4 regions of the Paenibacillus sp. VT-400 genome follow, and region 4 is predicted to be linked to each of the others. Evidence: predicted binding sites of a transcription regulator. Region 4 holds the regulator's gene; each other region holds the start of a gene.
What was found. Region 4 encodes Rex, which represses fermentation and respiration genes when NADH is low (regulators of the CRP and FNR family bind a similar motif). Its sites were predicted from a motif close to TTGTGAAATATTTCACAA; they were not measured.

Region 1 (3,208 bases), 350 kb from region 4:
GTACTTCAGGGGCAAAACGTTGATATATCAGCCTTCTTTGATCCGTTTTGATAACTATGCGTACATCAAGTCCATATACCCGCGAGTTACTTCTCCACCTTCAGCTGGTTCGGGCTGGTCTGCCTGTGCGTGTTTTGCCATGCAAGCCTTCACTGCATCCTCTGTGGTACAACGATTCGCATCGTCGCATGTGTAGCATAATTGAAGCATATATCTGGTTAATTCATCCGCCTGCGTGAATTGAGTTTGACCGTTGGTTCTCATCTTCATCACTCCTTCTCTTGTTGAGTTAAATATATCACCTTCTGACGTATTTATTTGTGATTTATTTCACAAACTAAGCAAAAAAAGAAAAGGAACCCTTAGGCTCCTCTCCATTCTCCTATCTATTCACATCGATAACACTCTACTTTAGAGTACTTTCCAATGTACACCGCCATCTACCGTTTGCAATAACAACGATCTTTTGGCATCTGTATTTTCAACCAATATCCAGCCAAGCTTGGGGGTAACCATCTGCATCTTCACAATTTCCGGATAATCTTCGAGAATTTTCTCCAGTACACTGCTTGCAGGAAGAGCGCTCCACGTTTTGCCCGCATCCTTGGTGTGGTAGGTTATGCCCTTTTGCATCGCCCAACCTTCCGATGCGTTCAGAAATACTGGTGAAAGGTTACGATTCGGACCCGTTTGTTTGTTTAAAGTGAAATTGGACAGCTTCCAGCTCTTTCCGCCGTCGGTGGTAAAAAATCCATTGAATGTCGTGCCCTCCCCTTTAGAACAGGACATTGACATCCAGGCTGATTGCGCTTCACGTCCAAAAAATTGTGGTGAACTGACACTGAAATTCCCACACCCGTTGAATTTGTTTCGATCAAAGAAAGATGGTCCAGTATCCCAGTTCTCTCCACCGTCTGATGTTACATACAACTTCGGTGTGCCGAACTCCAGCGCTGTTAAGAAACCATGTTTTGGATCCGAGAAAGTCATGCCCGTGGTGTATCCACGTTTGGAAATCTCTTCTGCTTCCTGTTTGCCATCTTCATCACTGGATGACATCCGATTCCAGGTAATTCCACCGTCCTCGGTGAAGTAAAGTTTCTTGTCCTGTTTACCAATAGCGGTATCGACCGTAGTGAGAATCCAGCCTTTTTCAGGAGATACAAATGAGATCGCAGTCACTTTATCCGTCTTGGACAGAGAAGACAGACTCCATGTCACGCCCCCATTGTTGGTGCGAAGCACCATGGTATCTGTTCCACCCATACCTTCACGAACAATCCAACCGTGCGCACGATCTACAAAATAAATGCTTTGTCCATATTTAGGGTTAGCCGGAAATTGTACATTTTCCGAAGGTGAAATATTGGTCCAGGTCTTTCCCTGATCCTGAGTGTAGTACAGGCGCAGCGCATTCCGCGTCACCCCCCACGCCAATCCTCCGTTGTCATTAAGCAACTGAAAATCGGTCAAACGGGTCTGTATTTGGTACTTGGCCATATCTGCAGATTCTGTACTGTTCACAGGGGGAACGACAGTTAACGTCTGCCCTGTATTCCCGGCGTCCTCCTGCTGCTGCGGAGGTTCTGCTACCGGAGGTTGATCTGAGTCGTTGCATGCAGCCAATACAGCTGCTATACCTATAGACAGCAATGCTGTCTGCGCGATTTTAATCCATTGCAAACGCAAGTGGGTTCCACCTCTCTCATCCAATATACAGGCGCGCATGCCTGTCCTATGGCGTTTTATTTACGATTCATCAGAATCCACTGCTCCTATTCTACCACAAACCTTATGTAAAAGGCTCATTGCCCACTCATGGTCGGCCCGCTCCCTTTTTCCAGCTCATACTCTGGGCTATAGGTCGCACATTTATTACCATTAATTTCATCCTAAACTGTTTTTCGACGGAATACTTGGTAAAAAGACATGAAATGTGAACTATTTTATAGACAACACTCGCTTTATATTCTCTAATCCCTTAATATGGATGGGAGTATAACCCAAAAAGGAGAGGATATTGAACATGACAAATAGTGCAGCTCTGAAACCAAGTCGTGTCGTGATTGTAGGCATGGGTGCGGTGGGAACAACAACGGGATACACGCTAATGTTGAGACAGCGTTCGTCCGAGTTGGTATTTGTGGATGTGAATCATGATAAAGCAACCGGCGAAATGCTGGATATGAACCACGGTCTTCCATTTACGGGAGGCGTGAAAGTATGGGCTGGCGATTATTCCGACTGCAAAGATGCAGATATCATTATTATTACAGCCGGCGCTTCCCAGAAGCCGGGCGAAACCCGGATTGATCTGCTGAAGAAAAATGCAAGCATTTTCAAAGATATTATCGAGCGTATTACTGAAGTGAATTCTCATGGTATTTTGCTGATTGCAACCAATCCTGTAGATATTTTGTCCTATACTTCATGGAAACAAAGTGGATGGCCTGCTTCACGTGTCATCGGTTCAGGTACATTGCTCGATAGCGCACGTTTCCGTTACCTGATTGGTAAAAATAAAGGGATCGACCCGCGTAGTATTCACGCACATATTATTGGTGAGCACGGCGATTCCGAAGTACCAGTATGGAGCCTGGCTAACGTTGCAGGAACAGATCTGGAATTGGATGAAGAAACACAGCAGGATATCTTCGACCGTACCAAAAATGCAGCGTATGAGATTATTAATGCCAAAGGAGCGACTTCCTATGCAATCGCCCTTGCTCTGGACCGCATTGTAGCTGCAATTCTCGGCAACGAAGGCTCCGTTCTGAACGTATCCACGTACCTTGAAGATTACAATGGTGTATCGGATGTTTATCTGGGTGTTCCATGTGTTGTCGATCGCAACGGTGTGCGCGAAATTCTGCCTCTTCCGTTGAATGAAACCGAAAAAGTGGCTTTCCAGGCTTCTGCTAACAAATTAAAAGAACAGATCGCTGGACTCGAGTAATTCAATCGCGCAATCATTCATATCGTGAACGATTTAGCACGTTAAAAGTTGTAAATTAAGATATCTGTCTTAGCCAAAAGGGCCATTTGTTTCTTCTAAAGAGAAGAGGCGAATGGTTCTTTTGTTTGATTTCTATTATAGGCCTATTTAGATTTCAGATATTAGTTTACATAATATTAATTATGTTTAAATATCCACCATCCAAATCAATAACAAAAAAAGCCTGTCACTTGGACAGACTCCTTTTCGGAT
Region 2 (3,208 bases), 190 kb from region 4:
TTTATCGTGCATGTAGTGAATGACGTTGAGGGTGTTCATATACAGCTTAGCCAGCCACTCCATCATTGGTTTGAAGCGTTTCATAACCTCATTGTAATCCAGCACTTCGCTAGTAATGGCAGGATACTCAGGTCCAACTTGTGCTCCGGATTTCTCGTCACGACCACCGTTGATCGCATACAGGAGAGCTTTTGCCAGGTTGGCACGAGCGCCGAAGAATTGCATTTGTTTCCCGATCTTCATAGCCGACACACAGCAAGCAATACCGTAATCGTCACCGTAGATCGGACGCATCAGATCATCATTCTCATACTGAATTGAACTTGTTTCAATGGATACTTTGCTGCAATAATCTTTGAAAGCTTCTGGAAGTTTCGTTGACCAGAGAACAGTCAAGTTTGGTTCTGGTGCAGGACCCAAGTTGTGCAGTGTATGCAGGAAACGGAAGCTGTTTTTGGTTACGCGTGTTTCGCCATTCACGGACATACCACCGATGGACTCAGTCACCCATGTTGGATCTCCACTGAACAGTTCGTTGTAATCCGGTGTACGCAGGAATTTGACGATCCGCAGTTTCATTACGAAATGGTCAACCAATTCCTGAGCCTGTTCTTCGGACAAAATCCCTTCTTGCAGGTCACGTTCAATGTAGATATCCAGGAAAGAAGATACACGTCCGAGTGACATCGCAGCACCGTTCTGTTCTTTGATCGCAGCCAGATAACCGAAGTACAACCATTGGAATGCTTCTTTTGCTGTTGTCGCTGGCAAGGAAATATCGAACCCGTGCATATCGCCCAATTGTTTCAATTCTTGCAATGCACGAATCTGTTCAGACAATTCTTCCCGCAGACGAATGACATCTTCATCAATAACATCAACTTCGAGTGCATTCAGTTCGCCTTTTTTGTTACGAATCAGGAAGTCTACCCCGTACAAAGCTACACGACGATAGTCACCGATGATCCGGCCACGGCCGTAAGCATCTGGCAGACCTGTAATAATTCCTGCTTTACGCGCTGCACGCATGTCGGAAGTATAAGCATCGAATACACCTTGGTTATGTGTTTTGCGAATGTTTGTAAATATATCAATGACGCCCTGTGGCATTTCAAAGCCATATGCCTCACATGCGTCAATCATCATGCGAATTCCGCCTGTTGGTTGAATGGAACGTTTGAACGGAGCATCGGTCTGAACGCCGACAATCTGCTCTTTGGATTGATCCAGATAACCGGGTTGGTGAGAAATAATAGTACCTGGTGTGTTCACGTCAACGTCAAGGACACCGCCGTTATCCCGTTCTTTTTTGGTCAGATCAGATACGATCTCCCATAATTCTTTGGTATTCTGGGTTGCACCTGCGAGAAATGCTTCGTCGCCGTAATACGGAGACAAGTTGTGTGCCAGAAAATCATTCACATCTACGGATTTGGTCCATGTTCCTTTGGTAAAGTTTCTCCAGCCTGTTTGTTGTTTGACATCTTTTTCAATCACCGACATCGTAATCCCTCCACTAATTTGGATTTCTGGACACATAACATCTTGCTTCATTCGTAGCATTGTGTGCCCAGAGCCGCGATTAATGTGAATTGTTTCACATAAACCGGAACATGTTCTCTCTACTTGGGAACCGGAACCGCGGGATGAATGTTTTTCTTACATTTTCAGTATACGACTTGGGGCTTTCATCATCTGTGATTTTTGTCACAAAGCCAGTGAACTAACTCACTCCACCTGCGCTTTGTCCCATTGACCCCTGTAAATTCACACTTAGCCACTGCGCGGGCAGAACAACTTCCGATCGCTGTTATCCCCGGATTTTTTCAATTTTATTTTTCAAAGGGTAAAATCCGGGGATAAAGGCGAACGCTCCGCTTCTTCAGTTTTTTCTGCCCACTCCGTTATTGTGTGAACATCTGGCTCAAACAGCCACATCACGGATTCCGTGTAACCTCTCTAGAACCCTTTTGCTCCTCTATGCTCGGAGCAAACCAAATCTTAGATTAAATCCTGAAAAACAGATGCTCGCTCTTCTGTTTTTCTGCCCACTCCGTTATTGTGTGAACATCTGGCTCAAACAGCCACGTCACGGATTCCGTGTAACCTCTCTAGAACCCTTTTGCTCCTCTATGCTCGGAGCAAACCAAATCTTAGATTAAATCCTGAAAAACAGATGCTCGCTCTTCTGTTTTTCTGCCCACTCCGTTATTGTGTGAACATCTGGCTCAAACAGCCACGTCACGGATTCCGTGTAACCTCTCTAGAACCCTTTTGCTCCTCTATGCTCGGAGCAAATCAAATCTTAGATTAAATCCTGAAAAACAGATGCTCGCTCTTCTGTTTTTCTGCCCACTCCGTTATTGTGTGAACATCTGGCTCAAACAGCCACGTCACGGATTCCGTGTAACCTCTCTAGAACCCTTTTGCTCCTCTATGCTCGGAGCAAATCAAATCTTAGATTAAATCCTGAAAAACAGATGCTCGCTCTTCTGTTTTTCTGCCCACTCCGTTATTGTGTGAACATCTGGCTCAAACAGCCACGTCACGGATTCCGTGTAACCTCTCTAGAACCCGTTGCTCCTCTATGCTCGGAGCAAATCAAATCTTAGAATAAATCCTGAAAAACAGATGCTCGCTCTTCTGTTTTTCTGCCCACTCCGTTAATGTGTGAACATCTGGCTCAAACAGCCACATCACGGATTCCGTGTAACCTCTCTAGAACCCTTTGCTCCTCTATGCTCGGAGCAAACCAAACCTTAGAATAAACCCTGAAAAACAGATGCTCGCTCTTCTGTTTTTCTGCCCACTCCGTTAATGTGTGAACATCTGGCTCAAACAGCCACATCACGGATTCCGTGTAACCTCTCTAGAACCCTTTGCTCCTCTATGCTCGGAGCAAACCAAACCTTAGAATAAACCCTGAAAAACAGATGCTCGCTCTTCTGTTTTTCTGCCCACTCCGTTAATGTGTGAACATCTGGCTCAAACAGCCACATCACGGATTCCGTGTAACCTCTCTAGAACCCTTTTGCTCCTCTATGCTCGGAGCAAATCAAATCTTAGATTAAATCCTGAAAAACAGGTGCTTCGCTCTTCTGTTTTTCTGCCCACTCCGTTATTGTGTGAAAGACGGCAATCAGGGCTCCCCTCTCGGGGAACCCTGATCTTCTTACCGTAAGGCACGCTTCGTTCTAGATTTATTATT
Region 3 (3,208 bases), 200 kb from region 4:
TCTGGCTCAACATCGGAGAACACTTCGATCGCTACTGGCATTTGGCGTTGACGCAGATAGTGTTCTACCTTTTCAACATATCCAAGCTTCACCATCATGGCATCCGTAATAATCGCCACACGTGTGATGTCAGGCATTTTGGCAAGATACTGCGTTGCCCCTTTTTCGAAGTAGACTTTGTTCGGCACTTTGAACCATTGCATATTCACGGTACGGCGAGCCACCCTTTTCACATTGATTAAGTTCACAGCGGTTACGTTGGAAGAAGTCGAGTTACGTCCGTATGATCCGCATCCCAGTGTCAATGACGGCATGTTTGTGTTGTAGATATCCCCGATGGCACCATGTGTGGATGGTGAGTTCACAATAATCCGTCCAGTTTGCAGACGATCTGCGAATTTGCCGATCACTTCTTCATTTGTGGAGTGGATAACCGAGGAGTGACCCATGCCGCCAAAAGCAACCACTTCTGCTGCACGTTCAATGCCCTCTGCTGCCGTTTTAACTTTGTAACAAGCCAGTACCGGGCTTAATTTCTCAGCCGACAATGGGAATTTGGTACCTACCCCTTCAATCTCGGCCACGAGAATTTTGGTGCCTGCTGGAACTTCAATACCGCACAATTTCGCAATGCTTACCGCAGATTGACCAACAATCGCCGGGTTCACCGCACATTTCTCGGTATTAATCGCACCTGCTGTCAATTTTGCTGCTTCATCTTTGTTAACAAAGTAACAGCCATTTGCAATCATTTTTTTCTTCACTTGATCAAAGATCGGTTCTTCAATGATGACCGCTTGCTCGGAAGCACAGATCATGCCGTTATCGAAAGACTTGGACAGGATCAAATCCGTTACTGCCTGATTGATATCCGCGCTTTTCTCGATAAAGCAAGGTACGTTACCCGGTCCTACGCCCAGTGCAGGTTTACCACAGCTGTACGCTGCACGTACCATGCCTGATCCGCCTGTTGCCAGAATGAGAGCCACATCATTGTGATTCATCAGTTCGTTTGTACGATCCATGGAAGGATCATCAATCCACTGGATACAATCTGCTGGTGCACCATGTTTCACAGCCGCTTCCAGCAGGATTTTGGCAGCTTCCCGGCTACAATTCTGTGCAGATGGGTGAAAACCAAAGATGATCGGGTTACGCGTCTTGATGGAAATCAATGCTTTAAACATCGTCGTTGATGTTGGGTTGGTAACTGGTGTAATACCCATGATGATGCCGACCGGCTCCGCAATTTTTTGGAAGCTTTCATACTCGTTATCTTCAATCACACCTACGGTTTTATCGTACTTGATACTGTGGTACACATATTCTGTTGCAAATATATTTTTGGTGATTTTATCCTCATATACTCCGCGGCCTGTTTCTTCTACGGCCATCTTGGCGAGCATCATGTGTTTATCCAGACCCGCAAGCGCCATTGCTTGCACAATCCGGTCAATCTGCTTCTGGTCCATCTTCATGAATGCGGCGTGTGCTTTATTCGCTTTGTCGATTAACGTTTGAATATACTGACCTGCTGTCGGTTCTTTTGCTGGGGCGACTTCGTTCTTTACAGCCATCTCCCTCATCCTCCTAAAGGTTCGTATTAGTTTGTCTCTCTCGTTTACATTCACATCGTAACATGACAATAAACTTAATTATGTGATTTTTTTCACAAAGTATAACAAATTTAATTTAAGTTTTGTAGTGTCCTTCATACGACCATTTTCACTTCCTATTTAAAATATAGAGCTGTAAAATTCATCCTCTCCATTAAAAGTGAATTTTATCACAATGTTTGAAATTTCGTCATTTTTGCCCCCTTTCCTTCCCCCTCAAACGGTAAGATTAGGTATATACTGAACTTAAAAATTGAACCACCGCAATTTGTACCGTCCTTCCTCCCGGCCGAGATGACCCTGATCAGGACGGCAACGGTTTGCGGCGAACCTCGGAGGCTACTGCTTACTACAGAAGGTCGTCCGATGGACATAAAGGGGAGATAGACTTATGAGAGAACTAACAACTGTACTGGAAAAGCGCGGTAATACTAACTGTTTCTCGGAAGCAAATTTCAACCATCTGCTGGTTACCATGAAAGATAGAACCTATCCGGAAGGTACACATCTGTACTGGGAAGGCGACATCTCTGACAAACTTTATTATATGAAACGGGGCCGTGCCCAGATCACCAAATCCACGGATGAAGGCAAGGAACTGATCATGTACATGTATCAATCCGGTGATATGATTGGGCAGGCTGATCCCTTCTTTGGCTCTAAACACAGCTTCTCAGCGGAAGTATTGGAGGACAGTGAGATCGGTGTACTGGAACATAAAGACCTGGAAATGTTAATCTGCCAGCATTGTGACTTCGCGATCGATTTTATGAAATGGATGGGCATCCACCACCGGTTGACACAGACCAAATTCCGGGATCTCATGTTATATGGCAAACCGGGTGCACTTTGCTCCACCCTCATTCGGTTGTCGAATTCGTATGGTGAGCCTCATGGAGAGCATGTCATTATTCACAAAAAAATTACCCATACGGACCTGTCCAATATGATTGGAGCCACTCGTGAAAGTGTAAACCGCATGTTAAGCGATCTGCGTAAGAAAGATGGGATTGAATATGACAATGGCATGATTGTCATCAAAGATCTGAAGATGCTGCAAGGAATCTGTCACTGTGAGCTTTGCCCGAACGAGATCTGTCGTATTTAACATTTGACTATGATAATCGGATATTGCTTATATATATTTAATGAAAAAAAGCCCAGTTCTCTAAAAAGAGATTGGGCTTCTTGGTATACTTAGGATGCATTGGTCAATTCAAGCTTTACCGCATCACGTGGATTCAATTTCATGTCCAGACCATTTTCCATTAATTCTTTGTCATTCACCATAATGACCCACCGCTCATTCATACGAGGCGTGACATTCTCGACCGAAACGACAAATTTGTTATTCTCCGACATTCTTACAATGCCGCTCGACTTCAACACATCACGAACTGTGCACTCCTGAACGTAGACGCCGGCATATTGACGATTAAGGGTTGGCATAATGTTTCCACCGCTAACCTTGAGTAACGTTGTCTGATATGCAACGCCATCCCCCCCACTGTCAGCGGCTTTCACGTAAATGATCACTTCATCTTTGGCATGAAGTTCCATGTCCCAATCTTCCTGTTCAATATCCTTGCCAT
Region 4 (3,208 bases):
ACCCGCCTATTTAAAGACAGTCGTAATGGTCAGCTGCCTATGCTTCGTTCGCAGTTATCCGGGCATGAAAATTCGGTGCAATGGGGCTCCATGGTGGATCAGATGTTCCCGCTCGCTCTTGAAGTTAAGGAGCTGTGGGATCGTATGAGCGATGCCTTGTTTGGTCTGTTGCCTGAACGAAGTGATGCTTCACCGGGAGAGACGGGGCAATTTTCACTGCGTCTGAAAGCATCTCAGAAACCTGCAAAATGGCAGGAGTTGCAGGATCTGGAGAACCAGATCTATGTGACTCTGGGCGATTTGGTTCGCAAAGGGGACAAATTGCTGCTTGAGGTGAAAGAAGATCAGGATGATTATCAATCGGATAGTCTGATCACGGACATTACAGGACTGCTGAAAGATCTGACCACATTGAAGGAGAATCTACGTTTCTTCATGCGTATGGATGATGCCAAAACGGTGTACTGGATGGAAGCCAGCGGCCAATTCCGCAGCAAATCTCTCCAGCTGTATGCCGTACCTGTAGATGTGAGTGCACAACTTAAGGATTTATTTTTTGATAAAAAGAAAAGTGTTGTGCTTACATCGGCTACGCTTTCGGTAGATAAGTCATTCCAGTTCATGATTGAACAGCTTGGCTTGCAGGAAGCGGCCGAGAACAATCGGCTGTTAACGTCGATGTTGCCATCACCTTTCAACTATCGCGATCAGGCACTTCTGGTGATTCCGCGTGATTTCCCGAGTGTGAAGGGAAGTGTGGGTGATGCGCACTTTGTTAATATGCTGGTGCAATCACTTGCAGAGACGGCAATTGCTACGCGTGGACGCATGATGGTTCTGTTTACTTCATACAAGATGTTGCGACAGGTCTATGATCCGCTGAAGGAGGCACTGTCTGGCAACGACATCTCGTTGCTTGGGCAAGGCGTTGACAGTGGAAGTCGTTCCAAATTGACTCGCAGGTTTCAAGATGCCAAAGCAACGGTACTTCTGGGCACAAGCAGCTTCTGGGAGGGTGTAGATATCCCGGGAGACGCGCTAACCTGTCTCGCTATTGTTCGACTGCCTTTCCAGCCACCGAATCATCCGTTGGTGGAAGCCAAGAGTGAGCTGCTTCAGGAACAGAAGAAAAATCCGTTCATGAAACTGTCCGTGCCACAAGCGGTCATTCGTTTCAAACAGGGATTTGGCCGATTGGTGCGTACAGCAAAGGACAGAGGAATTGTCATTGTTTATGATACACGGGTGATTGAAGCGTACTATGGTAAATTCTTTTTATATTCATTACCTGGTCCCAAAATGGAACACATGCTCACGGAGCAGATGGTTCCACGAATTACCGAGTGGTTGGAAAAACCTGCTAATGAACAAAAATAATGGTTGTTTTGTTCGTTATATCATTGCATGACACTATCGTTTGGCGTTAAACTTTATTAGATATTTCCGTATCCGATTAAAGCAGTTGCACGTAAGAACTTATAACCCAAATTACAAGGAGCATTCTGTATAAAATGTCACGTTTATCTTTGAGTTTTATACAGAATGCTCATCTTTTCATCTATTATTTTATCGTGGCCTTGGTAAGGGGGAGCAAGAATGAAATCGGATAAAATTTCGGAAGCGGTGGTACGACGTCTGCCTGTATACTTGCGTTATTTGAACGAGTTGCATCAGCGTGAGGTGGCTACTGTTTCTTCTCAAGAGCTTGGACAGAGGCTGGATCTGAATCCGGCCCAAATTCGTAAAGACCTGGCTTACTTCGGTGATTTTGGTCGTAAAGGGATCGGGTATGATGTATCATATCTGATCGAGAAAATTCGTCACATTCTCAAAATTGATCAGCAAATTAATGTAGCTCTGGTAGGCGCGGGTAACCTAGGACAGGCCTTGTCCAACTACAACGCATATCTGAAAGACAACATGAAGATTGTTGCAGTATTTGATGCATACGGACCGAAGATTGGTAGTCAAATCAACAGTTTGACGGTAAAACCAATGGATGAATTGACGGAAGCGGTTAAAACGGAAAATATTCGCATCGGAATTATCACGGTTCCGGATACGGAAGCCCAAAATGTAGCCGATCAGCTTATTGAATCAGGAATTGAAGCGATCCTTAATTTTGCACCAACCATTCTAAAAACACCGCCGCATATCCGCATTCACCATGCTGACTTTACAACGGATCTGCTTAGTTTGGCCTATTACTTGGAGACTGGAAAGGACGACGAGGAAGATGACAACAAATAGATGGGTAATTCACAACGGCAAATTTGCCGTTAATGAAGGCGGCACAACATGGAACGTGGTCCACGGATACATGGTTGTTGAGAATGACAAGATTGTGCATATTGGTGAGACATTGCCGGATGAAGACAAAAATTGTACCAAAGTGGATGGAAAAGGACTGTTCTTCCTGCCGGGTCTGATCAATACGCATGGTCATGCAGCGATGTCGTTGCTCAGAGGGCACGGAGACGATCTTGCATTGCAAGTATGGTTGCAGGAAAAAATGTGGCCGATGGAAGCGAAAATGACTTCAGAAGATGTATATTGGGGAACTTCGCTATCAGTGCTTGAAATGTTGAAAGGCGGAACTACAGCTTTCCTGGACATGTACGATCACATGGATCAAGTTGCCAAAGTTGTGGAGCAATCCGGCGTTAGAGCGGCACTGGCACGTGGTGTAATCGGGCTGTGCTCGGAAGAAGAACAATTGCGGAAGCTGGAGGAGTCGGCAGCGTTTGCACGTGAGTGGAATGGACAGGCAGATGGTCGCATTACAACCGTAATCTCGCCACACGCCCCATATACATGCCCTCCTGACTACATAGAGAAGCTTGTGCAGGTCGCGAACGACCTAAACCTTCCCCTTCATACACATATGTCGGAAACGCTTCGTGAAGTCGAGCAGAACGTGGCTGATTATGGACTGCGTCCTGTGGCACATCTGGAGAAACTGGGCTTTTTCTCTCGTCCATCCCTGGTTGCACATGCGGTGCATCTGAATGACGAAGAGATTGAGATTCTGGCCCGCCATGATGTGGCTGTATCCCATAACCCGGGAAGTAATCTGAAACTCGCTTCCGGTGTTGCGCGGGTACCTGCGTTGCTGAAAGCAGGAGTTACCGTGTCACTCGGAACAGACGGTCCAGCAAGTAACAACAACCTGGATATGTTCGAGGAAATGAGACTGGCTGCATTGATT

Region 1: a site for Rex is predicted at 1,935-1,952, ahead of EL84_RS23690 (L-lactate dehydrogenase). Genes of this name have one in related genera too.
Region 2: a site for Rex is predicted at 1,586-1,603, ahead of pflB (formate C-acetyltransferase). Genes of this name have one in related genera too.
Region 3: a site for Rex is predicted at 1,658-1,675, ahead of adhE (bifunctional acetaldehyde-CoA/alcohol dehydrogenase). Genes of this name have one in related genera too.

Annotation. Positions count from the first base shown of each region.
Region 1 covers NZ_LELF01000067.1:2,972,580-2,975,787, forward strand. Annotated here, with positions in the region: gene EL84_RS32165 (hypothetical protein) at 55-264, opposite strand; gene EL84_RS23685 (WD40/YVTN/BNR-like repeat-containing protein) at 412-1,689, opposite strand; gene EL84_RS23690 (L-lactate dehydrogenase) at 2,027-2,956, shown strand.
Region 2 covers NZ_LELF01000067.1:3,520,336-3,523,543, forward strand. Annotated here, with positions in the region: gene pflB (formate C-acetyltransferase) at 1-1,503, opposite strand, end outside; gene adhE (bifunctional acetaldehyde-CoA/alcohol dehydrogenase) at 3,204-3,208, opposite strand, start outside.
Region 3 covers NZ_LELF01000067.1:3,524,575-3,527,782, forward strand. Annotated here, with positions in the region: gene adhE (bifunctional acetaldehyde-CoA/alcohol dehydrogenase) at 1-1,577, opposite strand, end outside; gene EL84_RS26220 (Crp/Fnr family transcriptional regulator) at 2,008-2,724, shown strand; gene EL84_RS26225 (hypothetical protein) at 2,814-3,208, opposite strand, start outside.
Region 4 covers NZ_LELF01000067.1:3,326,630-3,329,837, reverse strand. Annotated here, with positions in the region: gene dinG (ATP-dependent DNA helicase DinG) at 1-1,377, shown strand, start outside; gene EL84_RS25210 (redox-sensing transcriptional repressor Rex) at 1,597-2,250, shown strand; gene EL84_RS25205 (amidohydrolase) at 2,237-3,208, shown strand, end outside.